3 regions of the Streptomyces sp. NBC_00353 genome follow, and region 1 is predicted to be linked to each of the others. Evidence: riboswitches for the same ligand, from Rfam matches in the RefSeq annotation. Region 1 holds a riboswitch; each other region holds the start of a gene.

Region 1 (10,484 bases):
CCCGCGTGGTCGTCCGGATCGGCCGGGTCCATGTCCATGTCCCGCTGGTCCCGGTGGCAGGCGGCTTCGCCAACCCGGCGGACACCGTGCTCACCGTGCCGGTGCCGGTGGAGGTCGAACCGGGACTGGTGGACGTACAGGTCGTGACGGCCGCCGGGGTGGAGACGAATCGGGTCGAGATCGACGTCACGGACTGAACGGCCGGCCGGAGCCACGCCGATTGCACCTGATCGAACCGTAGGGCTGGTGAGCAGCGCGTTCACCGCGTACGTATGGTCTGGTGACGGGTCGACGGAAGGCGGGGTCGCTATGCATGGATACGGCACGAATACGGGTGGTCTGGGCGAGAAGAGGAGCCTGCGGGAGCTGGCACGGGAGCATGCGCTGCTGCCGCTGCGTATATTTCTCGGCGTCACCTTCATCTATGCCGCGCTCGACAAACTGACGGACAGTGCCTTCTTCCGCGCCGGCGGGCCGGGCTCCGTCGGCGACATGATGCACGGGGTACGCGACTCGTCCGCGATCCCGGCCCTTGTCGACCTCGCGCTGAAGAACCCCGGAGCGTTCGGGTACGCCATCGCCTTCGGCGAACTCGCCGTCGGCATCGGCACCCTGATCGGGCTGTGGGCGCGGCTCGCCGCACTCGGCGGGGCACTGATCTCGCTGAGCCTGTGGCTGACCATGAGCTGGCAGGCCGATCCGTACTACTTCGGCAACGACCTGGCCTACCTCATGGCATGGCTGCCGCTCGTGCTCGGTGGTGCCGCGTCGTTCTCCGTGGACGCCTTCTTCGCGTCGCGGCGGCGACGCATCCGGTAGCTCACCCACGTCGTGGTGGCGGCCAGCCAGAGGCCGCCGAAGAGTACCGGGAAGAAGAAGGTCCGAGGGGCGTCCCAGTTGCCCGCCGCGTCCGCCGCGTAGCCGGCCGCCAGGGCGAGCATCGCGATGCCCGCCACCGCGCGGCCCGGCCGGATCTCATGACGCAGCACGGGTGACCTCCACCTGTCCGATACCGACTTCCAGGTCCAGCTCGACCGTGCCGGCCGGGGTGACGCCGGCCGGCGGAGCGATCGTCCGGTGTTCGTTCTGCGCCGGGCTGACGTCCACATCGCCCGGGGGATCGGCCGGCAGCCGGATCTCCCCGAGTCCGGCCTTCGCCCGCACCTGGACCGTCACCGCCTTCGGTACGACGACGACCGCCCGGCCTGCGCCGACCCGCACCCGGGTGCTGACCGCGTCACCCTTCGGGACCGGCACCTTTGTGAGGTCGAGGGTGCCGACCCCGGAGCCCAGTTCGTACCGCGGCTGGACCGCGGCGACCGAGGCCGGGCGCCACTCCTCGCGCACCCACTGGGTGCTGATGTCCTTCGGCAGTACGGCCGCGCCCGCCAGCAGCATCGCCGTGATCACCGACAGCAGCAGCGTGCCGAACCCGGTCCGGCCGAGGAACGTGCTGACCACCATGCCGGCACCGAACACGGCGAGCGCCGCGGCCAGACCGAACTGCAGGCTCGTACCGAGCGGATGGGTCTCCCAGCTGAGGCCCGTGGACAGACCGCCCGCGATCAGCGCGAACAGAAAGACCAGGCCGCCGATCGAGTGCGGCCCCCGGTCCGCCCGCGCCCGTTCGGGCGCGCGGAACGGCGCGTCCGCCGCGGCCCTGCGGGGCCGTACCGTGCCCTCGTCGAGCACCGTGTCCGCCGGACCCCACAGATAGCCGGCGCCCACCGGCCCCGAGGTGCCGTCCTTGATGATCGGATCCCGCCACCAGGACGGGCCGGCCGGCGACGGCGGAGCCTTCACCTCCGGCGGTGCGTCCGCCACCGCCTGTGCGGCCGCCGGGTGCAGCGGGTCCTGGGGGGCCGCGGCCCTGCGGCGCTGCGTCCAGACGCAGCAGCCGATGACCGCGAGCGTCAGCATCGCGGAGAACGCCAGCGTGCCGCCGTTGCCCAGCATGGAGAGAAAGAGCCCGCAGCCGATCAGCGCGAACAGCACCGCGATCAGCGACGCCCCCTCGACCCGGCCCGACAGCAGCCTGCGCGCCTCGTTCTCCTCCTCGCCCTCCAGCGGGATCAGCAGCCACGCGAAGCCGTAGAAGATCAGGCCCAGGCCACCGGTCACCGACAGGACACCGAGCACGATCCGGAAGATCACCGGGTCCACGTCGCAGTACCGGCCGAGCCCGCCGCACACCCCGGCCACCACTTTCTGCCGCGAGCTGCGCTGCAGCTGCGGACCGGGTGCGGCGGGCGGCGCGACGCCGGGGGCGGCGTCCTGGGGAACGGTCATGGCTCCATGGTGACGGGCCGTGCGTGCCCGCGGCACCCGCGACGACCCTGGCCGATCCCTGATATTGGCCGTGCCGGACCCTGAAGGGAGGCCCTCGGGTCTCCGCACGACCGGCCGTCTCAGGGTCGAGTGGGGGCCGACCCTGATGCCGCCGCCCGCCCCGACATGTGACGATCGGAGCATGCCAGCCGCCACGCCCCGAGCCGCAAGCTCCCTCACCGCCGACCCGGAGGAGCCACCGCTGCGCAAGCTGTACCGCAGCGCCGACGGGCGGATGCTGGGCGGCGTCGCGCGCGGACTCGCCGGGCATCTCGGGCTGCCCGTCGCCTGGGTGCGGTTCGTCTTCCTCGGCCTGTTCTTCGCGGACGGCCTCGGTGCGCTGCTGTACGCCGTGTTCTGGATCGTCGTCCCGCTCGGCGTCGGCGGGGTCGAGGCGCCGCGCTCCGTCTTCGAGACCGGCGTCGACGGCCGGCGCCGGCTCCGCAAGCCCGACAAGGGGCAGCTCTTCGCCCTCATAGCGTTGCTGATCGGCGCTGTCGTCTTCGTCGGCAACGTCGACATGGGCAGCAAGGCCGACCGTTACATCTGGCCGACGCTGCTGATCGGCGCGGGTTCCGTCCTGGTGTGGCGGCAGGCCGACAATGCCCGGCGGGCCCGCTGGATGGAGGTCGGCAGCCGCCGCCGGGTGCTGCATCTGGCCCGCGGGCTGGCCGGGGTCGCCCTGGTCGGCCTGGGTCTCGCCGGCTTCATGGTGGTACGCGGCTCCGCGGCTCAGCTCGGCAACGTCCTCACCGCGGCGATCGCCGTCCTCACCGGCATCGCGCTGCTGGCCGGCCCCTATCTCGTACGCATGACCCAGGACCTCTCCGAGGAACGCCTGATGCGTATCAGGGCCCAGGAGCGGGCCGAGGTCGCCGCACATGTCCATGACTCCGTGCTGCACACCCTCACTCTGATCCAGCGCAACGCCGAGGACCCGGGCGAGGTCCGCAGGCTGGCCCGCGCCCAGGAACGAGAACTGCGCAACTGGCTGTACAACCCCCAGGGCACCGGCAAGGACGAGGGCGACGAACCGGAGACCCTCGCCGAAGCGGTCAAGCGTGCCGCCGCCGAGGTCGAGGACAAGCACGGCGTCCCGCTGGAGGTCGTCGTCGTCGGCGACTGCCCGCTCGACGAGAAGCTCACCGCCCAGATGCAGGCTGCACGCGAGGCGATGGTCAACGCCGCGAAGTACGGTGGCGAGGGCGGCGCCGTGCAGGTCTACGCGGAGGTCGAGGGCCGTACGGTCTTCGTCTCGGTACGGGACCGGGGGCCGGGGTTCGATCCGGATTCCGTACCGGCGGACAGAATGGGCGTAAGAGAATCAATCATCGGCCGGATGCAGCGCAACGGCGGTACGGCGCGGCTGCGTTCGGTGCCCGGCGGGGGCACGGAAGTCGAGCTGGAGATGGAGAGGGCGAGCGATGACGGAGACCACTGAGGCAACCGGGGGCCCGGAGCGCCGGGTACGGGTCGTGCTCGTCGACGACCACCGGATGTTCCGCACCGGGGTGCAGGCCGAGATCGGCCGCACCGAGGAGACCGGCGTCGAGGTCGTCGGCGAGGCCGCCGACGTCGACCAGGCGGTCACCGTCATCACGGCGACCCGCCCCGAGGTCGTCCTCCTCGACGTCCACCTGCCGGGCGGTGGCGGCGTCGAGGTGCTGCGCCGCTGCGCCCCGCTGATGGGCGCGGTCGAGAAGCCGGTGCGCTTCCTGGCGCTGTCCGTCTCGGACGCCGCCGAGGACGTCATCGGCGTCATCCGCGGCGGCGCCCGCGGCTACGTGACCAAGACGATCACCGGCACCGACCTGATCGACTCGGTGTTCCGGGTCCAGGAGGGCGACGCCGTGTTCTCGCCCAGGCTGGCCGGCTTCGTTCTCGACGCGTTCGCCTCGACGGACGCGCCGCCGGTCGACGAGGACCTGGACCGGCTGACGCAGCGCGAGCGCGAGGTGCTGCGGCTGATCGCCCGCGGCTATGCGTACAAGGAGATCGCCAAGCAGCTGTTCATCTCGGTGAAGACGGTCGAGTCGCATGTCTCGGCGGTGCTGCGGAAGCTCCAGCTGTCGAACCGGCACGAGCTGACGCGGTGGGCGACGGCTCGACGGCTGGTCTGAACTCCGGAAGCGCACCGGCGGGGCCGGGAGCCCCGCAGGCGCACCGGTGGGGCCGAGACTCCCGAGGTGCTCACGCGGGGTCGAGCGAGATGTTCAGCTTCTCGCCGATCCTGCGGTATCCGATGCCCGCATAGATCCGTTCCACATCGGCGTCGCCCGGCTCCAGCCACACCACCCGGCACCCCCGCGCGAACGCGGTCGCGGTCAGATGCGCGGAGAGCGCGGCGCCGATGCCGCGGCGGCGGAACGTGTCGGCGACGGCGAGACCGGCCAGTTCGGTGAGGCCGTCGACCGGGACCGAGCAGCCGCCCGCGCCCGCCGGGACGCCGTCCACGGTGGCGAGGGCCGCCACGCCGCCGCCCGTCACCGCGTTGCGCAGCCAGGCCGCCTCGCCGCCCTCGGGTTCGCCCGTCCCGCCGTAGCCGTGGTGCTGTACGCGGGCGGCGGCGTCGAACTCCGCGTCGGTGGCCGGTTCGACGATCACGAGGGCGTCCACCGGCTTCGGCGGCAGGAGGTCGCCGGGGGCGCAGGCCAGGATCGGGGCCCGGTTCTCGACGGTGAAACCGGCGGCGATCAGCGCGGGTTCGACGGCGGGTGCCCCACTGGGCAGATACTCCAGACGCGGCATCCGGTCCCGCTCGCGGAACGCGGCGATCAGCGCCTGCACATCGGCCGCCGTCGGCTCGGCCCCCTGGTCCGGGATCGCGTAATTGGCGTACTTCAGCTGCCAGCCGGGGTTGTGGCGGACGGTGAACGGGCCGACCCGCAGATGGTCGGGGGAGCGCAGGGCGAGCGTACGGCTGTGGCTCTGGACGTCCGCGTCCATGGGCATGTGCGAGTCTCCTTCGACCGGCCCGGTGGGACTCCGGGCTGCGGCAGCCGGGAGCCTATGCCACCCGGGTCGCCCCGGCGAAGGGCATTTCGTCGATCGGCGCGATGCGGACCGGTGCACCGGGGTGCGGCGCGTGGATCATCCGGCCGTCGCCGATGTACAGGCCGACATGGCTGACGCCGGAGTAGAAGAACACCAGGTCGCCGGGGGCGAGTTCGGAGCGGGAGATGCGTTCTCCGGCGTTGATCTGCGTGTACGTGGTGCGCGGGAGCGAGACGCCGGCGGAGCGCCAGGCGGCCTGGGTCAGCCCGGAGCAGTCGAACGAGGTCGGACCGGTCGCGCCCCAGACGTACGGCCTGCCCAGCGCCCCGTAGGCGAACGCGACGGCCTCCGCGGCACGGGCATTGGGGGCGGCCTGTGCGGCTCCGGCGCGCTGCGTGCTGCGATCGGCGTGGCCGGCGGCGGAGCGTGCGGTGCCCCACTGCTCGTACGCGGCGCGCTGCGCGGGCGACAGGGTGTCCAGGAGCCGCTGGGCGTCGGCCAGTTTGGCCCTGACCGTCGTGCGGTGCTTCTTCAGTTCGGCCTGGCGGGTGCCCAGTGCCGCCAGTTCCTCCTTCGCCTCGGCGCGCAGCTGGGCGATCTCGGTGACCTGCCGCTGCACCTTGGAGACCTCGGTGGCCTGGCGGTCGGCGATCCGGTCCACGTACGAGGCCCGTTGCAGGTACTCGTCGGGGTCGGAGGAGAGCGCCAGCTGCACGGCGGGGTCGATGCCTCCGGTGCGGTACTGGGCGGCGGCGAGCGAACCGAGTGCGTTGCGGGAGGCGTTGAGGCGTTCGGTCCTGCGGGCGGCTTCGTCGCGCAACGCGCCCAGGGACTTGGCGGTGGCGGCCGCCTTCTCCTTCGCGCCGTTGTACTGCTCGGTGGCGACCTCCGCCTCGTGGTACAGCCGGTCCACCTTGGCCTTGACCTGGGCGGGAGTGAGCTGCGGATCGGCGTGTGCGGCCCCAGGCAGGGCGGCAGCTGTTGCGGCCCCGGCGAACGCGAGGGTGGCTGCGGTGCGGGCAGCAGAGCCGGTATACGGGCGCTGCTTGGGTTTTCGATGCACTGCCACGAGGGCGGGGCTCCTTGCTGTCGACTGCCCGTCGGGGCCTACCGGCGGGCCCGCGGAGGTCCGACGGCGAGCCAGCAGGGGGAGCGGCTCGCCGCCGGACTCTTCGGCGGGGCGACCGGGCCGCCGCCCGCGTGCGGAGCGTCGGTGAAGCCGGTCACCTGGATAGGGACGCTAAACCCGGGGCACGAGGAAGAGTCGTAATGACGGCTATTGCCCGAATTTGGCGAGGCGATGCCATCAAGTGATCGGAGAAAACGCGCCAGAGTCAGGCAATTGGTGCAAATGCGAGTGAAACACCAAGGAGCCCCCACCTCGCCGGAGAGCGGCGTTACGGCCCCGGCTAGGCTGCGGCCCCATGGACGTACTCATCAATGTCTTCGTCGCGCTGCACATCATCGGTATCGCCGCCCTCCTGGGCGGCTTCCTGACCCAGATGAAGGCGATGGGTGCGGGCACGGCGCGCTTCGTCCCGGCGATGCTGCACGGTGCGCTGACCATGCTGGTCACCGGTATCGCACTGGTCGGGCTCAACCAGGCGGACGACCAGCCGGTCAACAACATCAAGATCGGTGTGAAGCTGGCGGTCCTGGTCGTGATCCTCGCGCTGGTGTACGTCAAGCGGGACGAGGAGAAGGTCGAGAAGGGCGTCTTCGCGGCCGTCGGCGGGCTGACGGTCGCCAATATCTTCATCGCGACGCTCTGGACCTGAGCCGGCCGCTGCCGCCCGAGCCGGTCCCTGTCCTTCATGGCGCGAGTCCCCGCCGGATCCTTCCGGCGGGGGCTCGTCGCTGTCCGGGACCGCGGCTACGCGGGCCGCACGCTGCCGTAGATCGGCATGTAGTAGATCGACTCCTCGCGGACATTCGCGCCCGGCTTCGGGGCGTGGATCATCATGCCGTCGCCCTTGTAGATGCCGACGTGGCTGATGTCGTCGTAGAAGAAGACGAGGTCGCCCGGCTGCAGATCCGCCGTCGCGATCCGCGTGCCGATCTCCACCTGGTCCCAGGTGGTACGGGGGATGTCGACGCCCGCCGCCTTCCAGGCGGCCTGGGTCAGTCCCGAGCAGTCGTACGACGAGGGGCCCGTCGCGCCCCAGACGTACGGCTTGCCTATCTGGGCGCGGGCGAAGGCGAGGACCTTGTCGGCCTTCGTGGTGGCGCTGCTGTCCGAGCCGGTCCCCGTGCCGCTGCCCGTTCCCGTATCGCCGCCGGATCCGGCCTGCTTCGCGGCCTCCTCGGCCTTGCGGTCCGCCTCGGCCTTGGCGGCTGCCTGCTGACGGGCCAGCTCCTCGGCCTTGCGCTTGGCCTCCGCCTCCTTCTTGCGCTCCAGTGCCGCGAGCCGCGCCTTCTCCTCGGCAGTCAGCTTCGACAGCATCGCGCGCGCCTCGCCCAGCTTCTTCTGGACGTTCTCCTTGCTGGTCCGCAGCGTGGCCTGCGACTCGGTGAGCGTCTCCAGGCTCTTCGCCGCCTCGGCGCGCTTCTTCGACGCCGCGGCCTGCTGCGTACGGAAGTCCGTGACCGCCTTCTGCTGCCGGCCCGCCATCCGGCCCATCAGCTGGTTCTGGTCGAAGTACGCCTGCGGGTCGTCGGCCAGGAAGAAGGTGGCGCTCGGCGCGATGGAGCCGGTGCGGTACTGCGCCGCCGCGTAGTTGCCGAGCGTCCTGCGCGCATCGTTCAGCTTGTCGGCACGCTTTGCGACGTCGTCCAGCAGCGCGTCGACCTTGCCCCGCTGTGCGGCGGAGGCCTCCTTCGCCTGGTTGTACTGCTGGGTCGCGGTGCCCGCCTGCCGGTAGAGGTCGTCGACCTTCTTCTGCACGTCCTCGATGCTGGGCCTCGGCGAGGCCGGGGCAGCCGTGGCGCTCTGCGTGGAGAGCAGGGTCACACCTGCCAGTGCGGCCGTCGTGAGCCCGACGGCAGGAGTGGTGGAGCGCACACGGGTGCGCGGTTTGCGATGCGACGCCAAGGCCGGCATCTCCTTCCGTGGACCGCCTACCGGGTTAGCTGTCGGGTTCGGGCGGAACGGAAGGCTGCCCTACGGTCCGAATGGGAAGATATGGACCGATTCACCCCGGTGATGCGTGTGGGTCCCCGGTTCCGAACTCTCGTGAGGGCAGCCCGGATTCGGCGTGGGAGCCCGCTCGGCGTGGTTCGCCTCAGGGGGTACGGGCCGCCCGACCGAGCACGCTAGCCAACCCGTGGTGCTGCTGTGAAGGTTGATGTTCGATATGCCCGATACATTTTCGTGACCTCGGCGACGGGGGTGGGGGTGCGGGCCGGGCGGCCCCCTCTTCCCCTACGCGGTGTGGGCACGCGATCTCCGTATGTGCCCGTGCGCCGGGCACGGTTCGCCATGCGGCCGCACGGTGTCGGTGCGGCGGCCTAGACTCGTCAAGCGATGAGCAGCCTCTTTGACGACAGTTTCCTGGCCGGCCTCCAGCACTCGGAGGAAGAGCCCCCGCCGCCCCCCGAGGACTCCGCACCCGAAGCGGTGCCGGAGGACCTCTTCGCGGGCGTGTTCGACGCGCCCCCGCCGCCCAGGGACGCGTACTACCGGGACGGCGCCCACCGCCCAGTGATCGACGCTGCCGCCCTGCTCGACGGGTTGAACACCGAGCAGCGCGCCGCCGTCGTGCACGCAGGGTCGCCGCTGCTCATCGTCGCCGGGGCCGGCTCCGGCAAGACCCGGGTGCTCACCCACCGCATCGCCCATCTGCTGGCCGAGCGCGGGGTGCACCCCGGCCAGATCCTGGCGATCACCTTCACCAACAAGGCCGCGGGCGAGATGAAGGAGCGCGTCGAGCAGCTCGTCGGACCGCGCGCCAACGCCATGTGGGTCATGACGTTCCACAGCGCGTGCGTACGGATCCTGCGCCGCGAGTCGAAGAGGCTCGGCTTCACCTCGTCGTTCTCGATCTACGACGCCGCCGACTCCAAGCGGCTGATGGCCCTGGTCTGCCGCGATCTGGACCTCGACCCGAAGCGCTTCCCGCCGAAGTCGTTCACGGCGAAGGTCTCGAACCTGAAGAACGAGCTGATCGACGAGGAGACCTTCGCCGGGCAGGCCGCGGACGGTTTCGAGAAGACGCTCGCCCAGGCCTACGCGATGTACCAGTCCCGGCTGCGCGAGGCCAACGCACTGGACTTCGACGACATCATCATGACCACGGTCCATCTGCTCCAGGCGTTCCCCGATGTCGCCGAGCACTACCGTCGCCGCTTCAGGCACGTCCTCGTCGACGAGTACCAGGACACCAACCACGCGCAGTACACGCTCGTACGCGAACTGGTGGGCCCGGCCGGACCGGCCGACGCCCCCGCCGAGCTGTGCGTCGTGGGTGACGCGGACCAGTCGATCTACGCCTTCCGCGGCGCGACCATCCGCAACATCCTCCAGTTCGAGGAGGACTACCCGAACGCGACGACGATCCTGCTGGAGCAGAACTACCGCTCCACGCAGACGATTCTCTCCGCGGCCAACGCGGTCATCGAACGCAACGAGAGCCGCCGCCCCAAGAACCTCTGGACGAACGCGGGCGAGGGCGCCCGGATCACCGGCTATGTCGCCGACACCGAGCACGACGAGGCGCAGTTCGTCGCCGACGAGATCGACCGGCTGACCGACGCGGGCGACGCCAAGGCGGGCGATGTCGCCATCTTCTACCGGACGAACGCGCAGTCCCGGGTCTTCGAAGAGATCTTCATCCGCGTCGGACTGCCCTACAAGGTCGTCGGCGGCGTGCGCTTCTACGAGCGCAAGGAGGTCCGGGACATCCTGGCCTACCTCCGGGTCCTCGCCAACCCCGAGGACACCGTCCCGCTGCGCCGCATTCTGAACGTGCCGAAGCGTGGCATCGGCGACCGCGCCGAGGCGATGATCGACGCCCTGTCGCTGCGCGAGAAGATCACGTTCCCGCAGGCGCTGCGCCGCGTCGACGAGGCGTACGGCATGGCGGCCCGCTCGGCCAACGCCGTCAAGCGGTTCAACACGCTGATGGAGGAGCTGCGCACGATCGTCGAGTCGGGCGCGGGCCCCGCCGTGGTACTGGAGGCGGTTCTGGAGCGGACCGGCTATCTCGCGGAACTCCAGGCGTCCA
Region 2 (10,484 bases), 1.0 Mb from region 1:
GCGTGCTGCTGGAAGGAAGGGCCTGGTCAGGGTGGCCGCCGGTCACCCGGGTCGAGGTGACCACGGACGACTGCCGTTCCTGGTACGACGCCGAACTCACCCCGCCGGACAGGAGCGGGGCCCACCTCTGGGCCTGGCAACGGTGGCAGTCGTTCTGGATAGCCACGCCCGGAGACCATGTCCTCGCCGCCCGCGCCACCGATGCGGCGGGCCGGGTCCAGCCCCTGACCCAGCCGTGGAACCGCGGCGGCTTCGGCAACAACCGCATCCAGCGGATCCCGGTCCATTGCGGGCCGGGACGGCTGGGATGAGGAGTACGCCCCCGGGGGCCGGAGGGGCGATGCGGCTCAGATGAGGAGCTTCGTCTTCGCCTGCCGGAACTCCTCTTCCGTGATGGCGCCCCGGTCCTTGAGGTCCGCGAGTTTCGCCAGCTCCTCGACGCTGCCGCGGCTCTTCGGTGCACCGCCACCCGTGTCACCGGGGCCTGCGGCCTCGCGTACGTACGCCTTGAAGGCGGCTTCTCTCTCCTGGGCCTCCTTGAGGTCGCGCTTCCCCATGGATTTGCCGCGCGCGATCACATAGATGAGGACGCCGAGATACGGCAGCACCAGGGCCAGGATCAGCCAGCCCGCTTTGGCCCAGCCGCCCAGGTCGTCGCTGCGGAAGATGTCCGCGATGACCTTGAAGAGGAGGAACAGCCACATGATCCAGAGGAAGAACCAGAGCATGGTCCAGAACAGATTGAGCAGGGGGTAGTCGTCCATGTTCGGCTCCCTGGTCGTCGCTGTGGCGCAGCGTCGAATGTCTGAATTCTGAATCAGTCATATCACCACATATAGACGCCTGCTCGTCGTCGTTCGTGGCCGTTCCCCCGGGGGTGGTGCGGAGTACCTTGGAATCATGAGGGAGGCGTGGGCGAGGGCGTATGAGAGCCGCAGATGAGTCCGCCCTGAGTCCGGTCGGGGCGATCGGACGCGTGACCGTGCCGATCCCGCAGGGCGGCCCGGGCGAAGTGCTGGTGGCCGTACGGGGTGGGTCGGAGGCCTACACCGCATGGTCGACGACGTCGATCGACAGGGACGAACGCGTGGTTGTCGTCGACTCGGTCTCGGCGCGCAGCGTGATGGTCGAACGGCTACCGGCCTGAACGCAGGAAACGGAGCCGAGACCCGACGCCACTGACCGACGCCGAGAACCGACGCCGAGATGAAAAGACGTACGGCAGGAGTTCGCTCATGTTGTTCTGGCACGTTCCCGCCCCCAACGAGGCGATGCTCATCTCCGGATCGAAGCGGCAGACACAGGACACCCAGTTCCGGATCGTCACCGGGCACGGCAGTTTCGTCGTACCCGTGAAGCAGAAGGCGCGCATGCTCTCCCTGGCGCTGCGCGAGGCGGAGATCACCGAGGACTGTGTCACCCAGCAGGGCATCCGTCTCAACGTCCGCGCAGTCGCCGTCTTCAAGGTCGGTGACGACGCCGTCTCCATCGCCAACGCCGCACGCCGCTTCCTGTCCGAGCAGGAGCAGATGGAGGAGCTCGCCGGCCGGATCTTCGCCGGTCACCTGCGTTCCATCATCGGCGGGCTGACCGTCGAACAGATCATCCGGGAACGGAACCGGGTCTCGCAGGAGGTCATCGCGGGCAGCCACGGCGAGATGGAGAAACTCGGCATCGTCGTGGACGCCCTCCAGATCCAGGAGATCGACGACGCCACCGGCTACATCAACAACCTCGCCGCCCCGCACGCGGCCGCCGTCGCCAGCCAGGCCCGGATCGCGCAGGCCCGGGCCGACCAGGAAGCGGCCGAGCGCGAGCAGCAGGCCGCGGCGCTCAAGGCCGAGTACGAACGGGACACCGCGATCAAGCGGGCCGGCTTCCTCGCCGAGACCGAGCAGTACAACGCCCGCGCCGCCCAGGCCGGACCGCTGGCCCAGGCCAGGGCGTCGCAGGAGGTCATCGAGGAGCAGACGGCTCTGGCGGAGCGGCAGGCCGCGCTGGCCGCACAGCGGCTGGAGGCGGAGGTCAGGCGTCCGGCGGACGCCGAGGCGTACCGGCAGCGCACGCTCGCCGAGGCCGCCCGGGACCGGGCGAAGTTCCAGGCCGACGGCAACGCGTACGCCGAACGGACCCTGGCCCAGGCGCAGGCCGACGCCAACACCGCCCGCGCCACCTCGCTCCGGGACGGCAACCAGGAACTGATCGCGGCCAATCGCATCGTGGAGAACCTGCCGACGCTGGCCGACGCGGCCGCCCGCGGGATGAAGGGGGCCAACCTCACCGTGCTCAACGGCACCAACGGGGTCAACGAGATGGCGGCCGGGGTGGTGGGCCAGGGGCTGGCCATCCTCCACTCGCTCCAGCGCAGCGCGAGCGCGGGGAAACCGGCGGTCGACGCGAAGCGGGCGCCGCACATCACCGACTCGAACTGACCTGCCCATGGCAGGTGCGGGAAAGGTGCGGGAAAGGCGTCGGGGCCGTTGGATCGGGCAGCCATTTCATTGGTGGTCAGCAGTCCGTTCCTGATGGCGTAGAGTTGTGTTTACCGACGCGGGGTGGAGCAGCTCGGTAGCTCGCTGGGCTCATAACCCAGAGGTCGCAGGTTCAAATCCTGTCCCCGCTACTGAAGAATCAGGCCCGGCATGCATTAAGCGTGCCGGGCCTGATTCGTGTTTTCCGTCCCCCCTTCGGCCGATGTGGAGTCGCCGCGCGACGCCGCTCCGGCAAGCCTGGGAAGCGGGCCCATGCCCGCAGCCGTGCGCGTGCAGGTCGGGACAGCCGTGCGTGCACGGGGCAGGAGACCACAGGGCGCACCGCCCAGGACAGCACAGGGCGCGCCGGGCAGGAGACCACAGGTGGGGATGGCGACGAAGCTGCGCGGGGGGCGGGTCAGGGGGCGGGCCGTGGTGCGCGGCTGGGCCTGGTGGTTCGTGCGTGCGCTGCCGATTCTGATGATCGTCGGTGGGTTCGTCTTCGACTACCTCAGCCCACCCCCCTTCACCGCCGTGCCGATGTTCGTGGCCGCTCCGCTGATCGCCGCACCGTTCTTCTCGCCGGCCAGCACCGTCCTTACGGGCCTCGCCGCGGTCTTCTCGATCCTCTCGCTGCGGTTGCCCGGCGACGGTCTGCTGCACGTCGTGCCGTTCATCGAGCTCGTCACCGTGTTCACGGTCGCGGTCCTTGCCGTCGTCATCAACCGGGTCGTACGGCGCAGCAACGAGCAGCTGGCTTCGGCGCGGGTCATCGCGGAGACCGCCATGCGGGCCGTGCTGCCGACACCGTCCGAGCGGATCGGGGGGCTCCATGTCGCCGCGCGGTACGAGGCGGCCCAGGCGGACGAATTCGTCGGCGGTGACCTGTTCGCCGTGGCGGAGAGCTCGTACGGGGTACGGCTCGTGGTCGGGGACGTGCGGGGCAAGGGGCTCGAAGCGGTCGGGACGGTGGCGGTGGTCATCGGCGCGTTCCGGGAGGCCGCCGAGCAGGAGGATTCGCTGGAGGGCGTGGCTCGGAGGCTGGAGCGGGCGCTGGCGCGGGAGGGGGCGAGGCAGGGCGGGATCGATCCGGTCGAGGGGTTCGTCACCGCCGTGCTCGCCGAGATCCCGCCCGGTGCGGCCGAGGTACGGATCGTCAACCGCGGCCACCCCGAACCGCTGCTGCTCCACCCCGACGGCTCACTGGAGGTGTTGTCGCCGACCGTGCCCGCGCTGCCGCTCGGCATGGACCTGGGGGTGTGGACGGACCGGGCCGACGTATGGGAGCTGGCCGCCGGGATGACGCTCCTCACGTACACGGACGGGCTCTCCGAGGCGCGCGACACCCAAGGGGACTTCTACGATCCGGCGGCCCGGCTGCGCGGGCGGATCTTTCCCGGGCCCGAGGAGCTGCTGTCCGCGCTGGCCGACGACGTACGGCTGCACACCGGCGGCAGGTCCACCGACGACATGGCGCTGCTCGCGGTCGCACGTCCCGCGCGGGGGCAGCCGAAGCGGCGCAGGACTGTGAAGATCGTGGGCCGGGACGCGAGTGAGGAAGAGCTGAGTCGGTGAAGGGGTTCTGCAGGGCGATGCCACCGTGCGTAATCGAAGGGCCTCGCTCCGCATAACATTTGATACAACGTCAGAAAACGGGTGGTGGCTGAGTGGCGATCAACTCGCCCGTTTCCGCCCGATTGTGTCCCGTAAAGTCCAGGCCAAGGCCGTTAACGATCAGTGGGAACGGCTTGGAATCGGACCCGTCCGTCTATTAACGTTCGATAACGCAGCGCGGTTGTCCCAGCCGTCGTCAGTGGCGGCACCGTGCGCGAGCGCCGAATTCCGCAAGGGAACCGGGGAACCACCTACATGGGGTGAATCGGACACCTGTGTCTCGTGAGAGGCAGAGGGATCCGTAGGAGACCTTCCTGCTCCGAACCCGTCAGCTAACCCGGTAGGCGAGAAGGAAGGAAAGGAGTGCGCCCCCGTGGCGTCCAACAAGCCTGCCCCCGAAGCCCCCTCCCGGTTCGGCTCCGACTTCACGACCGAGTACGGAACCGAGCAGCGGACCGATTTCGGCGCCGAGTTCACCACTGAGTTCGCGACCGACGGTTTCGGTGGGACCGAACGGACGTGGGAGGAATGGAACCCCACGGAGGAGTCCGTTCGCCCCGTACGCGGCAGGCACCGCGTCGTCAAGCAGCGCAACGGGCTGGCCCGCAGCTCCACGGTGCTCGGAGTCGGCGTCATCGCGGCCGTGGGCGCGGGTGGCATGGCCACCGCGCAGAGCAAGCCGCCGGTCTCCATCTCCCTTCCCGATTCCCTCGCGGACAACCTCCCCGACGCCAAGTCCCTTCCCGGCGTGGGCGCCCTGTTCTCCGACGAGTCCGCCACCGACCAGGCGAAGTCCGCGGCTGCCACCGCCCCGCTCACCAGCGCCGGCATCACCACCGCCGAGGCCGAGCAGGGCACCACCGACGCCGGCGAGGCGCTGCGCGCCCGCATCCTCCAGCAGGCCGAGCAGCAGCAGAACGCCGCCGACGCGGAGGCCAAGGCCGCTGAGGAGAAGGCTGCCGCGGAGAAGGCTGCCGCCGAGGCCAAGGCGAAGCAGGACGTCGCCGAGGCCAAGGTCGCCGCCGAGAAGAAGAAGGCGGAGGAAGAGGCGAAGGCGAAGGCCGAGGCCGCACGGCTTGCCAAGCTCGCCGCCTCCTACGCCATCCCCACCTCCTCGTACACGATCACCTCGACCTTCGGCCAGGCCGGTTCGATGTGGTCCTCCGGCTACCACACCGGACTCGACTTCGCGGCGCCGACCGGCACGCCGATCAAGGCCGTCCACAGCGGCACCATCAAGTCGGCGGGCTGGTCCGGTTCGTACGGCTACCGCACGGTCCTGGAGCTCGAGGACGGTACGGAGCTGTGGTTCTGCCACCAGTCGTCGATCGACGTCAGCGTCGGCCAGAAGGTCACCACCGGTGACACCATCGGCCGTGTCGGAGCCACCGGCAACGTGACCGGACCCCACCTCCACCTGGAGGTCCACACCCCGGACGGCACGGGCATCGACCCGATGACCTGGCTGCGCGACAAGGGCCTCACCGTCTGAGCCCGCGCCGGTTCTCCGGCCCCTCGAACCCGGCAGTCCTGACGCTCACCCCCCGACGTCAGGGCTGCCGGTCTGTTCATATCCCGGTCCTTGCGACGCCGGTGCGGATACCCGTGTGGACCCCCCGGTACGGAATAGCGGGCGCGGCGGAGTCCGTTGATCCATTTATGACTTCTCTTCGTAAGCTCGGCTCTTCCGACCTCCAGGTCTTCCCGCTCGCGCTCGGTGGCAACGTCTTCGGCTGGACCGCCGACGAGGCGCAGTCGTTCGCCGTACTCGACGCGTACGTCGCGGCGGGCGGCAACTTCCTGGACACCGCCGACGCGTACTCCGCGTGGATCCCCGGCAACGAGGGCGGCGAGTCGGAGACGGTCATCGGCAAGTGGCTCGCCGCACGCGCCAACCGTTCCGACATCGTCGTCGCCACCAAGGTCGGCGCCCACCCCGCGTACAAGGGGCTCTCCGCCGCCACCATCAAGGCCGCGGCCGAGGAGTCGCTGCGCCGGCTGGGCACCGACCACATCGACCTCTACTACACGCACTTCGACGACGAGACCGTTCCGGTCGAGGAGATCGTCACCGCCCTCGACCAGCTGGTGAAGGAGGGCAAGGTGCGCGAGATCGCCGCCTCCAACATCAGCCCGGAGCGGCTCCAGGCGTCCCTGGACTTCTCCGAGCGCGAGGGGCTCGCCCGTTACGTCGCCCTGCAGCCGCACTACAACCTCGTCTCCCGCGACACCTACGAGGGAGAGCTCCAGGAGACGGCCGCCCGCGCCGGTCTCGCCGCCGTCCCGTACTTCGCCCTGGCCTCGGGCTTCCTCACCGGCAAGTACCGCCCGGGCGCGTCGGTGGAGAGCGCGCGGGCCGAGAAGGCCGGCCAGCACCTGGCGTCGGAGCGCGGACAGAAGGTCCTGGCCGCACTCGACAAGGTCGCCAAGGAGCGCAGCGCCGAGATCGCGACCGTCGCCCTGGCCTGGCTCGCCGCCCGTCCGACCGTCGCCGCGCCGATCGCCTCCGCCCGTACGGTCGAGCAGGTGCCCGCCCTGGTGGCCGTGGCCGACCTTCAACTGACCGAGCAGGAACTGGCGGAGCTCACCGAGGCATCCGCCTGAGCCCTCACCAGGGGCGCGGAGGCGGGCCGCTGCCGTACGGCGGCCGGGCATACGGCTGCTGGGCATGGGGTGGCAGATACGGGTTCGGGCTGTAGCCGCCGTACTGCGGGTGCGGGGCCGGCCCCGCAGGTATGTACCGGGGGCGCAGGCGGCCCGTCGCCTGCGCCGCGTACGTCAGCGCGGGTCCGGCCACCTCCCTGCGCTGCCAGAGATGGTGCAGCAGCTCCAGCTCCCGCGCCACGAAGTCCGGGTCCGCGGCCCCGCGGCGGGCCCGGCGGCGCAGGAACGCCAGCGACGTCGCGAACGACTCGTACTCGGCGACCGCACGGGCGGCCGCTCTGCCGCGCGCCTTGGCCTGCGCCTTGGCATGACTGCGGACCTGCGCCACGACCCGGCTGCTGCCGTACGCCGGCGAGTGGGCCGGTGGCGGGCCGGGCGCGGGGTAGCCGTAGCCGGGGCTTGTGTACGGCACTCCGTACGAGGTGCTGTAGGCACTCGCGCTTCCGTGGGCACTCGCGTGCTGGTGGCGCGCCATGTCCCGGGCCATACCGCGGGCCCGCATCGAGGAGAGCGCGAGCGGCTCCGCCGGGGTGAGCCAGCCGGCTGCCGCATAGGCGGGCAGCTCGGTGGCCAGTGTCCGCAGCTCCCGCTGGCGCGACCAGATCACCAGCCAGGTGACCAGCCCGAAGACCGGGACCATGAACACGCCGTACACGACGTAGAAGCCGTACGGAACGAACGCCCCCGAGCCGTTCCACAGAGCGTGCATGCCCATCGCGAGGATCAGCCCGAGCAGCGGCAGCAGGATCCGGCGGAGGCGGTGGCGACGTGCGCAGAGCGCCGCGAATCCGAAACCCAGGCCGGTCAGCACGGTGAAGAGGGGATGCGCGAACGGCGTCATCACGACGCGTACGAAGAACGTCGCGGCCGTCACCGACGCGAAGCCCGAGGTGCCTATCTGCTGGTCCTCGCCGAAGGCATTGCCCAGATAGAGGATGTTCTCGGTGAAGGCGAAGCCCGTCGCGGTGAAGCCCGCGATGACGACGCCGTCGAGGATGCCGCTGAAGTGGCGCCCTCGGAAGAGGAAGATCAGCAGGACGGCCGTGGCCTTCGCGCTCTCCTCGACCACCGGTGCTATCACCGTGGCGCCGAGGGTGTCCGCGCTCGCCGGATCGGCGGTGGCCGTCGCGATCCAGCGGGTCGCGAACGAATTCGCGATGATCGCGATCAGGGCGGCGGCGCACGCGCCCCAGGCGAAGGCGAACAGGAGATTGCGCCAGGTCCACGGCTCGACCCGGTCCAGCCAGCGGAACGCCGCCATCAGCAGCGGTACGGGCAGTACCGCGAGGCCCAGACCGACCAGGAACCCCTCCGTACCCGTCTGATCGCGGACCAGCGCGAGGATCACCAGCCCGCAGAGAGCCAGCACGGTGAAGACCGCGCCGACACGGAACGTCTTGCTCCGCCAGACCAGGCCGACCCGGCGCGGCCGGTAGCGCCACTGGCCCCGCTCCGGTACGGCCGCCAGGATCTCGCCGACCCGCTGCTCCTGGAGAAGCGGGACGGCCGGCTGCGACTGTTGCTGCTGCACAGACCCGTCGGACACCCGATGACCCTAACGAGAGGGACTGACAACTGACCATGGGGCGACGGGGGATGTGTACCGATCCGTCAGCAAATCAGCAGCTCAGCGGCTCACGGCTCAGCGGCGGGCGAACAGCAGGTCGTGCACGACATGGCCCTTGTCCAGGCCCTGTCCCTCGAACCGGGTCAGCGGCCGGAACGCGGGCCGCGGTGCGTAGCCGCCGTCCGCCCGGGTGTTCTCGAAGCGGGGATGCGCGGTCAGCACTTCCAGCATCTGCTCGGCGTACGGTTCCCAGTCGGTCGCACAGTGCAGCACGGCCCCCGGCTTCAGCCGCTGCGCCACCAGATCGAGGAACTCGAGCTGGATCAGCCGCCGCTTGTGGTGGCGCTTCTTGGGCCACGGGTCGGGGAAGTACACCCGCAGCCCGTCGAGCGAGTCCGGCGGCAGCATCTCGCGCAGCAGGATGATCGCGTCGCCGTTGGCCACCCGGATGTTGGACAGTCCGTTCCGGTCCGCGAGACCGAGCAGGTTGCCCTGGCCCGGGGTGTGCACATCGACGGCGAGTATGCCGGTGCCCGGGTCGTCGGCCGCCATCCGGGCGGTGGCCTCACCCATCCCGAAGCCGATCTCCAGCACGACCGGGAGCCCGTCGAAAAGCTCCGGCAGGTCGAGGACCGACTGCCCGTCGATGTCCAGACCCCACTTCGGCCAGAGGCGCTGCAGAGCGTCCTCCTGGCCGGGTGTGACACGGCTGCGGCGCGGCTGGAAACTGCGGATCCGGCGCTCGTGGTGCGAGCCGGCCGGATCGGCGGCGGGCCCGCCGGGGAAGCGCGGCTCCTGACGCAGCCTGCGCTGCCGCTCGAAGGCGGCGGCACGCAGATCGTGGGACTCGTCGGTCTCGGGGGCGGGATTCAAGGACTCAGACACAATGCCCCGATTCTACGGCGGGCGGCTTCCATCCCGTCCCGCGTGCCCGGAGCAGCGCCCTGCGTGCCACCTCCTGCCCGATGGGCAGCGAGGCCGTGGCGGCGGGCGACGGAGCGTTCAGTACGTGCACGGTGTGCGGGGCCTCGCGGATCAGGAAGTCGTCCACCAGCGTGCCGTCGCGCAGCACCGCCTGGGCCCTGACACCGGCCGCGGCGGGACGCAGATCGTCCTCGGTGACCTCGGGCAGCAGCCGCCGCACCGCCGCCGTGAACGCGCGCTTCGACAGCGAACGGTGCACCTCGCCCGCCCCGTACCGCCAGTGCCTGCGTGCGATCCGCCAGGAGCCGGGCCAGGCCAGCGTGTCCAAGAGCTCGTTCGGGCGTACGACCGGCCAGCCGTACCCCTCGCGGGCCAGCGCCGGCACCGCGTTCGGCCCGACGTGGACGCTGCCGTCGTGGCCCCGGGTCAGATGCACCCCGAGGAACGGGAAGGCAGGGTCGGGGACCGGGTAGACCAGCCCGCGCACCAGTTCCGGCCTGGCCAGCTCGTAGTACTCCCCGCGGAAGGGCACGATCCGCATGCCCGGGTCGTCGCCCGCGAGGAGCGCCACCCGGTCGCACTGCAGCCCCGCGCAGTTGACCAGGACCCGGGCCCGCACCACCCGTCCGTCCGCCGTCCGCACCGCCACACCCCAGGGGCGGCGGTCGATCGCCGTGACCTCCGCCCCGAACCGGATCAGCCCGCCCGCGCCACGCACCTCGGCCGCGAACCGCTCGGTGACCGCTTTGAAGTCGCAGACCCCGGTCGTCCCGACCCGGATCGCCGCGAGCCCGCGCACCTGCGGCTCGTACTCCGCGATCTGCGCAGGTCCCAGCTCCCGCACCGGCAGCCCGTGATTGCGGCCGCGCTGCACCAGCGCGTGCAGCCGGGGCAGCTCGGACCGCTCGGTCGCGACGATCAGCTTGCCGGTCACCGCATGCGGGATGCTGTGTTCCGCACAGAAGTCGATCATCTCCGCGGCGCCGCGCACCGCATAGCGGGCCTTCAGCGAGCCCGGGCGGTAGTAGATACCGCTGTGGATCACTCCGCTGTTGCGCCCCGTCTGATGGCGCGCCGGGCCCCACTCCTTCTCCAGCACCGTGACCCGCGTGCCCGGAGCGGTCCGCGTGATCGCATACGCCGTCGACAGGCCGACGATCCCGCCGCCGATCACCAGCACATCGCAGTCGTACGCCGCGTGCGTCATCATCACGCCACCTCCCACCCCGATAGTGCACTGACCC
Region 3 (10,484 bases), 1.2 Mb from region 1:
GGTTGACATCCCCCACCACAACCTGCGCGCCTTCGACGACCATCTCGCCGCCCACCGTGCGAGCGTTGTGCGTGGCCCGTGCACCGCACCAGCAGAGCGCCTCGACCTGGAGGGTCTCGACCCGGTCGGCCAGCTCGATGAGGCGCTGGGACCCCGGGAACAACTTGGTCCGGAAGTCGGTGGTGATCCCGAACGCGAAAACGTCCAGGCCGAGGTCGTCGACGACCCGGGCGAGCTGGTCGATCTGTACGGGGGCGAGGAACTGGGCCTCGTCCACGATCACGTAGTCCGCCCGGCCGCCGCGGGTGATGTGGTCGACGAGGTGTGCGTACACATCCATGTCCTCATCGGCCTCGACGGCCTCCGTGACCAGCCCCAGCCGCGACGAGAGCTTGCCCTCCCCCGCCCGGTCGTCACGGGTGAAGATCACACCTTGCAGACCGCGGGCCGACCGGTTGTGGCCGATCTGCAGCGCCAGCGTGCTCTTTCCGCAGTCCATCGTTCCGGAGAAGAACACAAGCTCGGGCATGAGGGGTTGAGCACCTTTCGATTCGAATGGGGGGGTGGGGCGAGCAGGAAGAGCAGGTCAGGAACGCACTTCGAGGAGCGGGACGAGCTGTTCGACGGGGGTCATCGAGCCGTGCATGCCGACCATCGCGGACTCGTGCGGCTCCTGGACGGAGGCGGTGACCACGACGTCGTCGTGGGCGGCCGCGACCACATCGCCGATCCGGCCGTACACCCGCTCGTCGACCTGCGGGCCGAACCAGCCGGCCGCGATCGCCTCGTCCCGGCTCGCCACCCAGAACTGTTCGCCGAGCACCTCCTGCCAGACGGTCAGCACGTCGGCCTCGGCGCCCGGGACGGCGTACACATGACGGGCCCGGCCCTCGCCGCCGAGCAGGGCGACGCCCGCGCGCAGCTCCCAGTCCTCGTCGAAGTCGATCCGGGACTGTTCGTCGAACGGAATGTCGATCATGCCGTGGTCCGCGGTGACGTACAGGGCGGAGCGGGGCGGCAGTTGTTCGGCGAGGCGCTGCACCAGACCGTCCACATACATCAGCTGGCCGCGCCAGGCATCGGAGTCGATGCCGAAGCGGTGCCCCTTGCCGTCGATCTCGCTGTAGTACGTGTAGACCAGCGACCGGTCACCGGCGGCGAGCCGGTCCGCGGCCAGGTCCATCCGCTCCTCGCCGGTGAGCCTGCCGTGGAACGTGCCGCCGCTGAGCGCGATCTTGGTGAGCGGGGTGTGCTGGAAGGTCGGGGCGGAGACCTGCGCGGTCTGCACGCCCGCCTCGTCCGCGAGCCGGAAGACGGTGGGATACGGCTGCCAGACCTCCGGCGGGGTCCAGGGCTTCCAGCGGAGCTGGTTCATCAGCTCGCCGGTCTCCGGATTGCGGGCGGTGTAGCCGGGAAGACCGTGTGCGCCGGGCGGCAGCCCCGTACCGACCGAGGCGAGCGAGGTCGCCGTGGTCGCCGGGAAGCCCGCCGTGATCGGACGGCCGGTGCCGCCGCGCGAGGTGGGGAGCAGCGAGTGCAGATACGGGGCCTCGTCCGGATGGGACTTGATCTGCTCCCAGCCGAGACCGTCTATCAGGAAGACGCAGTTCCGGTCGGCGGGGGTGAGCTCGGGGATCGCCGCCGTGAAACCGGGCACGCCCTGTCCGGCGACGAGCGTCGGCAGCAGATCGGCGAGCGAGCCACTGCCGTACTCGGGGACGGGCGCCGTGTCGAGGGGGAGCAGAACGGGGTCCTGCCAGGCCGGCTGGGCCATCAGCGGCCGGTCGCTGCGGTCGCGGTCGCAGCCGCGGCCGTCGCCTCGGAGAGCGACTGGGCGAAGGCGAGGGTCTGGCGCACCGTGTCGGGGCCGTCGCCGGCCTCGCTGACACGCAGGCTCAGATCGTCGGCGGTGGAGCTGCCGGTGTAGCCGTGGTCCGCCTCGCAGTTGGGGTCGCCGCAGGCGGCCGGCTCCAGGTCGATCCGGGAGACCGCACCCCAGCCGATGGTGAGGACGACCTCGCGGGGCAGCGTCCCCGGCACGTACTTCTCGGGGTTGGCCACGACACGGCTGACCACGACCGACGAGATCCGGTCGAGCTTGACCGACTCGGTGGAGGTGGTGGCGTACGGCGACGGGGAGCTGGTGTCGGCGTTCTGCTCGTCGGTGTGGCTGACGATGAAACGGTTGTCGGTCAGAACCAGGACCGTGACATGCCTGCGCACCTCGTTGGAGTCGAAAGTGGTCTCCTGGTGCACCAGGTACGACGCGACCGGCTCACCGCCCACGGCGGCCTCCACCGCCTCGGCCACAAGGGCCGGGTAGTAGCCGCTGCGCTCGATCGCCGCGCGCAGCCCCTGGGTCGTCGTACCGGTCTTCGCCATACGCACCATCCTACGGGGGGTGGATGGCTGCCGGGGACGCTGCGCGAAAGGGCCAGGGGCGGGCCGGCCAGTGGCTTCAGTAGTTGGGGAGGCGGCGAGGGCCCAGGTCGGTGCGGGCGGGAGGCGGCGCCAGCCGGACGCTCGCACCGAGCACGGTCAGGCCCTGGGTGGCGACCACGACCGGTTCCAGTGCGACGGAGACCACCTCGGGGTGGTCGTCGACGAGCCGGGACACCCGCAGCAGCAGCTCTTCGAGCGCCGCTGTGTCGACGGGCGCCGAGCCGCGCCAGCCGAAGAGGACCGGGGCCGCCCGAATGGACCGGATGAGCTCGGCGGCGTCGCGGTCGGTGGCCGGAACGAGGCGGTGGGCGGTGTCGCCGAGGAGCTCGGAGGGCGCGCCGGCCAGCCCGAAGGAGAGGACGGCACCCGCGGCCGGGTCGATCGTGGCCCGTACGACGGTGTCCACGCCGCGCGGTGCCATGGACTGGACGACGGGCTGGAGCTCGGTGGGCTTGCCGAGCAGGTCGGTCAGCTCGCCGTAGGCCCGGCGCAGCGCGGTCTCGTTGGCAACGTCCAGCCGGACGCCGCCGAGGTCGGCGCGGTGACGCAGATGCGGTGCGGTGGTCTTGAGCGCGACCGGATAGCCGAGCCGGGCCGCCGCAGCGACGGCGGCGTCCGGGTCGGGGGCCGGGAGCGTCGGTCGTACGGTGATCCCGTAGCGGCCCAGCAGTTCGCACGCCTCGTCGTGACTGAGCGGGCGGCCGCGCGGGTCGGGGTCGGGCCCGAGGAGCGCGTCGATACGCGCGGCGGCGCCGGCCTCGTCGATGGTGTCGTCGAGGAACTCGGGCACCTTCCCCGGCACGGCGGCCTGCCGCCGCCACTGGGCGTACTTCACGGCCTCGGCCAGAGCCCGCACGGCACGCTCGGCGGCGGGGTAGGCGGGGATGCGGCCGAGGATGGGGACGGCGGGGGTGTCGCCCGGGCCCGTGCCGGACCGCTGCTGCGTGAGCTGGTCGCCGGGCGCGGTCGGCGGCGCGGCGTGGGCGGTGGGCGGGACGGCTCGATCGGCCGGCGCAGCCGAAGCGTCCGGGGCAGCCGGCGCGGATGCACGCACCACCCGTGGCACCGCGGCCGTGCTCGTGGCGGCGGCGAGCGCCTCGGCCAGGCCGCCGATCTCCACATGGACGACGGCCACCGGCTTGGCCGGGCCCGTGGCCGCGGCGGTGCGCAAGGCGGCTGCCAGGACCTCACCGTCACCCGATTCCGCTTCGCCGTTCTCCCCCACCCAGGGGATCGCCGTCACGACCACCGCGTCACAGGTCCTGTCGGCGAGGGCCTCGGCCAGCGCGTCCCGGAAGTCCTGCGGGGTGGCCGCCGTGGTGAGGTCGCGGGGCGGGCGCGGGCGCAGCCCCTCGGCGAGGCAGGCGTCGTACGTGAGGAGGCCGAGGGACTCGGAGTTGCCGAGAATCGCGACCCGCGGGCCTTCCGGGAGGGGCTGGTCGGCGAGGAGCAGGCCCGCGTCGACCATCTCCGTCACCGTGTCGACGCGGATCACGCCCGCCTGCCGCATGAGCGCGGAGACCGTCGCGTCCGGGATCCGGCTGATCGGTACCGCATGGCCCGGTGGGGTGCTGCCGCTGTGCCGGGCGCCCTTCACCACGACCACAGGCTTCACCGCCGCGGTGCGTCGGGCGAGGCGGGTGAACTTGCGCGGGTTGCCGAGCGATTCGAGGTACAGCAGGGCGACGTCGGTGTCCGGGTCCTCGTACCAGTACTGCAGGAAGTCGTTGCCCGAGATGTCGGCGCGATTGCCCGCGGAGATGAACGTGGACAGGCCCGCGCCGCGCCGGTAGAGCCCGGAGAGCAGCGCGATGCCGATGGCGCCGGACTGCGTGAACAGGCCGATGCGTCCGGGCGCCGGCGATTCGGGGGCGAGGGAGGCGTTCAGCCGTACGGCGTCGGAGTTGTTGATGACGCCGAAGGCGTTCGGGCCGATGATGCGCATGCCGTACGAGCGGGCCTGGCGCACCAGTTCGCGCTGCCGCTCCCTGCCTTCGGCCCCCCACTCGGCGTATCCGGCGGAGAGGACGACGAGGCCCTGGACGCCGTGCTCGCCGCAGTCGGTGACGGCCTCCGGGACCCGGTCGGCGGGCACGGCGACGACCGCGAGGTCGACCGGTTCGCCGATCTCGCCGATGGAGCGGTGGGCGGGGACACCGTCGATCGTGGCCTGGTCCGCGGCGAACGCGCTGTTCACCGCGTACGCGCGGCCGGTGAATCCGGCGGCGAGGAGGTTGCGCAGGACCGTGCGGCCCACCCCGCCGGGGTTGCGGCCGGTGCCGACGACGGCGACGGAACCCGGCGCGATCAGCCGCTGCACCGACCGCGCCTCGGCCCGCTGCTCACGGGCGCGCTGGACGGCGAGGGACTCGGCGGTCGGTTCGAGGTCGAGGGTGAGGTGGACGGCGCCGTCCTCGAAGCTGCGCTGCTGGGTGTATCCGGCGTCCCGGAACACCTTGATCATCTTGTTGTTGGCGGGCAGCACCTCGGCGGCGAAGCGCCGGATGCCGCGCTCGCGGGCCACTGCGGCGATGTGTTCCAGCAGCGCCGACGCCACGCCGCGGCCCTGGTGGGCGTCCTGGACGAGGAAGGCGACCTCGGCCTCGTCGGCGGGGGCGGAGGCGGGCCGGCCGGTCGCGTCGATCCGGTCGTAGCGGACGGTGGCGATGAACTCGCCGCCGATCGTGACGGCGAGACCCACCCGGTCGACGTAGTCGTGATGGGTGAAGCGGTGCACGTCCTTGGCGGAGAGCCGCGGATAGGGGGCGAAGAACCGGTAGTACTTCGACTCGTCAGAAACCTGCTCGTAGAAGCTGACCAGTCGCTCGGCGTCGTCCGTGGTGATGGGCCTGATCCGGGCCGTGCCACCGTCGCGGAGCACCACGTCCGCTTCCCAGTGGTCGGGGTACGCGTGATGCGGACTCTGCTCCGGCGTGGGCTGCATGGGCAAAGCCTACGGCTCGGTCAGCGGTCGCGTACGGCTCGGGGCCGGGGCAGTCTGAGAGGGCCGATCGGCCTTGCGGCACGGGCTGCGGCACCGGGTCGCTGGTCGGCCGGAACATCGCGCACCACATGAGAGACTGGTCTAGACAACCATTGATTCGTGAAGGGCAGAACCATGGCTGAGCGCCGCGTCAATGTCGGTTGGACCGAGGGCCTGCACGCCCGCCCCGCTTCCATCTTCGTCCGTGCCGCCACGGCGTCGGGCGTCCCCGTGACGATCTCCAAGGCCGACGGCAGCCCGGTGAACGCCGCTTCCATGCTCGCGGTGCTCGGCCTCGGCGCGCAGGGCGGCGAGGAGATCGTGCTCTCGTCCGCGGCGGACGACTCCGAGGCGGCGCTCGACCGACTGGCGAGGCTGGTCGAGGAGGGGCTCGACGAGCTCCCGGAGACCGTCTGATTCCGGACTTCCCCGGACCGTTCCAGCCGGACGTATTTCTGCGGCAGAGCCGCGGCACCTTTGACCGGGGCCGCGGCTCTTTCGTTTTCGCGAACCATACCGATCCCCGGGCGCACTTCAGTCAGCTTCCGCGGTTTCCGGAGTTAATTCGGGCAGCCGAAACAAAGCCCAGCCGAATTACATCTCTTTGTATACGGCGCATGTGTTAATGACGGCCGCTCGCGGTGTTTACGGCATGTTGCGAAGTTCTCACCCGGCCGGGCCGCGGCGGGGCGGACTCACGGCCCGGGGTGCGGTCCGGGCTGCGGTCCGCACGCCGCAGCCGGTGCGCGGCGGTGGCGCGCTCGGCGTGCTGCGCGGCCAGCGCTCTGGCCCGTTCCGCGTCACCGCGCGCGACTGCGTCCACGATGGCCCCGTGCTCGGCCCAGGAATCGGTGGGGCGGGCCGGCTGCTCGACCGCGTACATCCAGGCGATCTTGTGCCGGAGCTGGGTGAGCAGCGCGATGAGGCCGGGGCTGCCGGAGGCCTGGGCGAGCGTCTCGTGGAACCAGCCGCCCAGCGAGCGCAGATCCTCGCCCTCGCCCCGCCTGGCCCGCTCCTGCCCCAGCCTGACCAGGCCGCGGAGGACTTTGAGGTGTGCCTCGGTGCGGCGCTGCGCGGCGCGGGCCGCACCCAGCGGCTCCAGCAGCATCCGGACCTCCAGCAGGTCGGCGGCCTCCTGCTCGGTGGGCTCGGCGACACAGGCTCCGGCGTGCCGGCGGGTGACCACGAAACCCTCGGACTCCAGGGTGCGCAGCGCTTCCCGTACCGGGACACGGGACACCCCGTAACGACGTGCGAGCAGTTCCTCGGTGAGTCTGCTGCCGCGTTCGAAGACACCGGAGACGATGTCGTCACGGATTGCCGTGCATACCGAATGCGCCGGAATGCGCATGTCCGAACCTCCGCCTTAATCCCCGCGAAACGCGGCCGATCGACGCCTGTTCTGTGACTCTATTGCAATGCGGCTGCATTTCCGACGCCGAGTCGAAATCCATGAATATCTTTTGGTCCGAAGACGGTTCGGCAAGCGCCTCCGGCGGGGGCCGGTCCGGGTACGCCGAAGGCCCCGGCGGGAAGCCGGGGCCTTCTGGGGTGCTGCGTCGGTCAGACGTTGACGCCGTGGGCGCGCAGATACGCGACGGGGTCCATGTCGGAGCCGTACGAAGGCGTGGTCCGGGCCTCGAAGTGGAGGTGCGGTCCGGTGGAGTTGCCGGTCGAGCCGGAGAAACCGATGCGCTGGCCCGCGCCGACGCTCTGGCCGACCGACACGCCGATCGACGAGAGGTGACCGTACTGGGTGTACGTGCCGTCCGTCATCCGGAGCACGATGTTGTTGCCGTACGCGCCGCCCCAGCCGGCCTCGACGACCGTGCCGGCGCCGACGGCGACGACGGAGCTGCCGGAGGGGGCGTGGAAGTCGATGCCCGAGTGGCGGCCGGAGGACCAGAGGGAGCCGCTGGACTTGTAGCCGGTGGTGACGTACGAACCGGCGATCGGGAGCTGGAAGGCTCCGAGGCGGGTGCGCTCGGCGGAACGGGCGGCGCGCGCCTTCGCCTCGCGGGCCGCCTTGGCGCGGGCTTCGGCCTTGGCCTCGGCTGCCGCCTTGGCGTTCGCTTCGGCCTTCGCCTTGGCAGCGGCCTTGGCCTGGGCGGCCGCCTTCGCCTTGGCGGCGATCTCGGCCTGGCGCTTCTGCACGTCGGCCTGGGTGGCCACCTGCTCGGCGAGGGTGCCCTCGATGGCGATGACCTGGTTCAGGCCGGTCTCGCTGACGGAGGGGGCTTCGGTACCGGCGGCGAGCGCCGGAGAGGCCAGCCCACCGATGACGCCGGTGGTGGCCAGAGCTGCGATGCCGGCTATCTGCGCGCTCTTGCGCGTCAGACGGTTCGGGGCACGGTGCTTCCCGGTGGGGCGGGTGAACGCCATGAGGTGGCTGGTCCTTTCCTTCCTTCTCGCCTACCGGGTTAGCTGACGGGTTCGGAGCAGGAAGGTCTCCTACGGATCCGCGAGCCCCACAAGAGGCGCGCAGGCATCCGATTCACCCCAGGGACTGCGTGGGTCCCCGGCTCCCCAGGCTCGCGCCTGACGGGGACTCGGCGATAGCTGCCCGGCGCCGCGGATGCGGCATACGGGTGACGGACAGCGCTGCCGACGCTAAGCGGGGGGACTTTCATTCACCAAACGGACAGGGCGTTTTGTAGCGCATCCCACAGGGCACACGGGCATCTATCCGACAAATCAGACAAAAGGGAAGACCCCGGCGAGAAGCCACTCGCAGGGGTCTCCCTCTGTCCCGATATGCGGTTATTTGATACGTCAGCCGGTAACGACCGACACCTCTCCGATGCCCAGCGCCCGGACCGGCTCCTCGATCTGCGCGGCGTCGCCGACGAGGATCGTGACCAGACGGTCCACCGGGAAGGCGCTGACCACCGCCGCGGTCGCCTCGACCGTGCCGGTCTCGGCGAGGCGGGCGTACAGCTGCGCCTGGTAGTCGTCCGGGAGGTGCTGCTCGACCTGGTCGGCGAGCGTGCCCGCGACCGAGGCCGCCGTCTCGAACTTCAGCGGGGCGACACCCACGAGGTTCTGCACGGCCGTCTCGCGCTCGGCGTCGGTCAGGCCCTCGGCCGCCAGCGTCCGCAGGACCGTCCACAGGTCGCCGAGCGCCGGTCCGGTGGATTCCGTGTCCACCGAGCCGCTGATGGCCAGCATCGCGGCGCCCGTCGCCCCGGAGGCGGAGTCCGGCGCCGACGACCGCAGGACCTGCGCGAAGGCCCGTACGCCGTAGGTGTAGCCCTTCTCCTCGCGCAGCACCCGGTCCAGCCGGGAGGTGAGCGTGCCGCCCAGGCAGTACGTGCCGAGGACCTGGGCCGGCCACACGCTGTCGTGCCGGTCGGCTCCGATGCGGCCGATCAGCAACTGGGTCTGCACGGCTCCTGGACGGTCGACGATGACCACTCGGCCGGTGTCGTCGGCGGTGATCGGCGGGACCGGCCGGGACTCGGCGCTGTTCCCGGACCAGTCGCCGACGGTGTCGGCGAGCAACGCCTCCAGGTCGATGCCCGTGAGATCACCGACGACCACGGCGGTCGCGGTGGAGGGGCGGACATGGGCCTCGTAGAAGCTGCGGACGGCCGCGGAGTCGATCCGCTCCACCGTCTCCTCGGTGCCCTGGCGCGGGCGCGACATCCGCGCGGTGGCCGGGAAGAGCTCCTTGGAGAGCTGCTTGGCGGCGCGGCGGGCCGGGTTGGCCTGCTCGTGCGGGATCTCGTCGAGCCGGTTGCGTACCAGCCGCTCGATCTCGCTGTCGGAGAACGCGGGTGCCCGCAGCGCCTCGGCGACCAGACCGAGCGCCTTGGCCAGCCGGGAGGCCGGGACCTCGAGGGAGACCCGGACGCCGGGGTGGTCGGCGTGCGCGTCGAGGGTGGCCCCGCAGCGCTCCAGCTCGGCTGCGAACTCCTCCGCGGAGTGCTTGTCGGTGCCCTCGGACAGCGCCCGCGCCATGATCGTGGCCACGCCGTCGAGGCCCTCGGGCTCGGCGTCCAGCGGGGCGTCGAGGTAGATCTCGACCGCGACGACCTGCTGGCCGGGGCGGTGGCAGCGCAGCACCGTGAGCCCGTTGGGCAGGGCGCCGCGCTCGGGGGCGGGGAAGGCCCAGGGCCTGGCCGTGCCCGCGGTCGGCTGCGGGTGGTACTCCATCGATACTCCAGTCGCGGCAGCGTCGGTCACTTGTCCGCCCCTTCGTGCGCGTCGGTGTCGGCGTCCGTCTCGTCGGCGGCCGCCCCATCGGTGGACTCGGCCGGCTCGACCGGCTCGTAGACGAGCACCGCCCGGTTGTCGGGGTGAAGCTGGGCCCTGGCGGCCGCCTGGACCTCTTCCGCGGTGACGTCGAGCACCCGCTGGACGGCGGTCAGGGCGAGCTGCGGGTCACCGAACAGCACGGCGAACCGGCACAGTTCGTCGGCGCGGCCCGCCACCGTACCGAGCCGGTCCAGCCACTCGCGCTCCAACTGGGCCTGGGCGCGCTCCATTTCCTCGGGCGTCGGACCCTCGGCCGCGAACCGGGCCAGCTCCTCGTCGACCGCGGTCTCGATCTGCGCCACCTCGACCCCGCCGGACGTCTTCACGTCCAGCCAGCCGAGCGAGGGCGCACCGGCGAGCCGCAGCAGTCCGAATCCGGCCGCCACGGCCGTCCGGTCGCGGCGGACCAGGCGGTTGTGCAGCCGGGAGGACTCGCCACCGCCCAGCACGGTCAGCGCGAGGTCGGCGGCGTCGCACTCCCGGGTGCCGTCGTGCGGCAGCCGGTAGGCGGCCATCAGCGCCCGCGCCGGGACCTCCTCACGGACCTCTTCACGCAGCTGCTCGCCGATGGTCTCGGGGAGCGCGCCGTCGCGCGGCGGCTGCTTGCCGTCGTGGGACGGGATGGAGCCGAAGTACTTCTCGATCCAGGCGAGCGTCTGCTCGGAGTCGATGTCACCGACCACGGACAGCACCGCGTTGTTGGGCGCGTAGTACGTACGGAAGAAGGTGCGTGCGTCGTCGAGCGTCGCTGCGTCCAGGTCGGCCATCGAGCCGATCGGGGTGTGGTGGTACGGGTGGCCCT

What was found. Region 1 has a riboswitch for cyclic di-AMP ahead of OHA88_RS20485 (C40 family peptidase). Riboswitches for the same ligand answer to the same signal wherever they lie in the genome.
Region 2: it holds a riboswitch for cyclic di-AMP, as region 1 does, so the genes downstream of both, OHA88_RS25245 (M23 family metallopeptidase) here and OHA88_RS20485 (C40 family peptidase) in region 1, are expected to answer to the same signal.
Region 3: it holds a riboswitch for cyclic di-AMP, as region 1 does, so the genes downstream of both, OHA88_RS15190 (M23 family metallopeptidase) here and OHA88_RS20485 (C40 family peptidase) in region 1, are expected to answer to the same signal.

Annotation. Positions count from the first base shown of each region.
Region 1 covers NZ_CP107985.1:4,560,484-4,570,967, reverse strand. Annotated here, with positions in the region: gene OHA88_RS20525 (hypothetical protein) at 1-197, shown strand, start outside; gene OHA88_RS20520 (DoxX family protein) at 310-819, shown strand; gene OHA88_RS20515 (PspC domain-containing protein) at 976-2,289, opposite strand; gene OHA88_RS20510 (PspC domain-containing protein) at 2,471-3,769, shown strand; gene OHA88_RS20505 (LuxR C-terminal-related transcriptional regulator) at 3,753-4,448, shown strand; gene OHA88_RS20500 (GNAT family N-acetyltransferase) at 4,519-5,280, opposite strand; gene OHA88_RS20495 (C40 family peptidase) at 5,336-6,391, opposite strand; gene OHA88_RS20490 (hypothetical protein) at 6,747-7,100, shown strand; gene OHA88_RS20485 (C40 family peptidase) at 7,196-8,362, opposite strand; cyclic di-AMP (ydaO/yuaA leader) riboswitch at 8,361-8,527, opposite strand; gene pcrA (DNA helicase PcrA) at 8,786-10,484, shown strand, end outside.
Region 2 covers NZ_CP107985.1:5,566,386-5,576,869, forward strand. Annotated here, with positions in the region: gene OHA88_RS25215 (sulfite oxidase) at 1-311, shown strand, start outside; gene OHA88_RS25220 (SHOCT domain-containing protein) at 348-764, opposite strand; gene OHA88_RS25225 (hypothetical protein) at 926-1,147, shown strand; gene OHA88_RS25230 (SPFH domain-containing protein) at 1,236-2,432, shown strand; tRNA gene OHA88_RS25235 (tRNA-Met) at 2,550-2,623, shown strand; gene OHA88_RS25240 (PP2C family protein-serine/threonine phosphatase) at 2,862-4,046, shown strand; cyclic di-AMP (ydaO/yuaA leader) riboswitch at 4,295-4,447, shown strand; gene OHA88_RS25245 (M23 family metallopeptidase) at 4,459-5,577, shown strand; gene OHA88_RS25250 (aldo/keto reductase) at 5,745-6,689, shown strand; gene OHA88_RS25255 (PrsW family intramembrane metalloprotease) at 6,694-8,295, opposite strand; gene trmB (tRNA (guanosine(46)-N7)-methyltransferase TrmB) at 8,392-9,201, opposite strand; gene lhgO (L-2-hydroxyglutarate oxidase) at 9,194-10,450, opposite strand.
Region 3 covers NZ_CP107985.1:3,324,278-3,334,761, forward strand. Annotated here, with positions in the region: gene OHA88_RS15160 (thymidine kinase) at 1-529, opposite strand, end outside; gene OHA88_RS15165 (alkaline phosphatase family protein) at 587-1,774, opposite strand; gene OHA88_RS15170 (DUF5998 family protein) at 1,774-2,382, opposite strand; gene OHA88_RS15175 (bifunctional acetate--CoA ligase family protein/GNAT family N-acetyltransferase) at 2,459-5,386, opposite strand; gene OHA88_RS15180 (HPr family phosphocarrier protein) at 5,561-5,842, shown strand; gene OHA88_RS15185 (GntR family transcriptional regulator) at 6,048-6,776, opposite strand; gene OHA88_RS15190 (M23 family metallopeptidase) at 6,989-7,807, opposite strand; cyclic di-AMP (ydaO/yuaA leader) riboswitch at 7,821-7,990, opposite strand; gene OHA88_RS15195 (M16 family metallopeptidase) at 8,198-9,580, opposite strand; gene OHA88_RS15200 (M16 family metallopeptidase) at 9,607-10,484, opposite strand, start outside.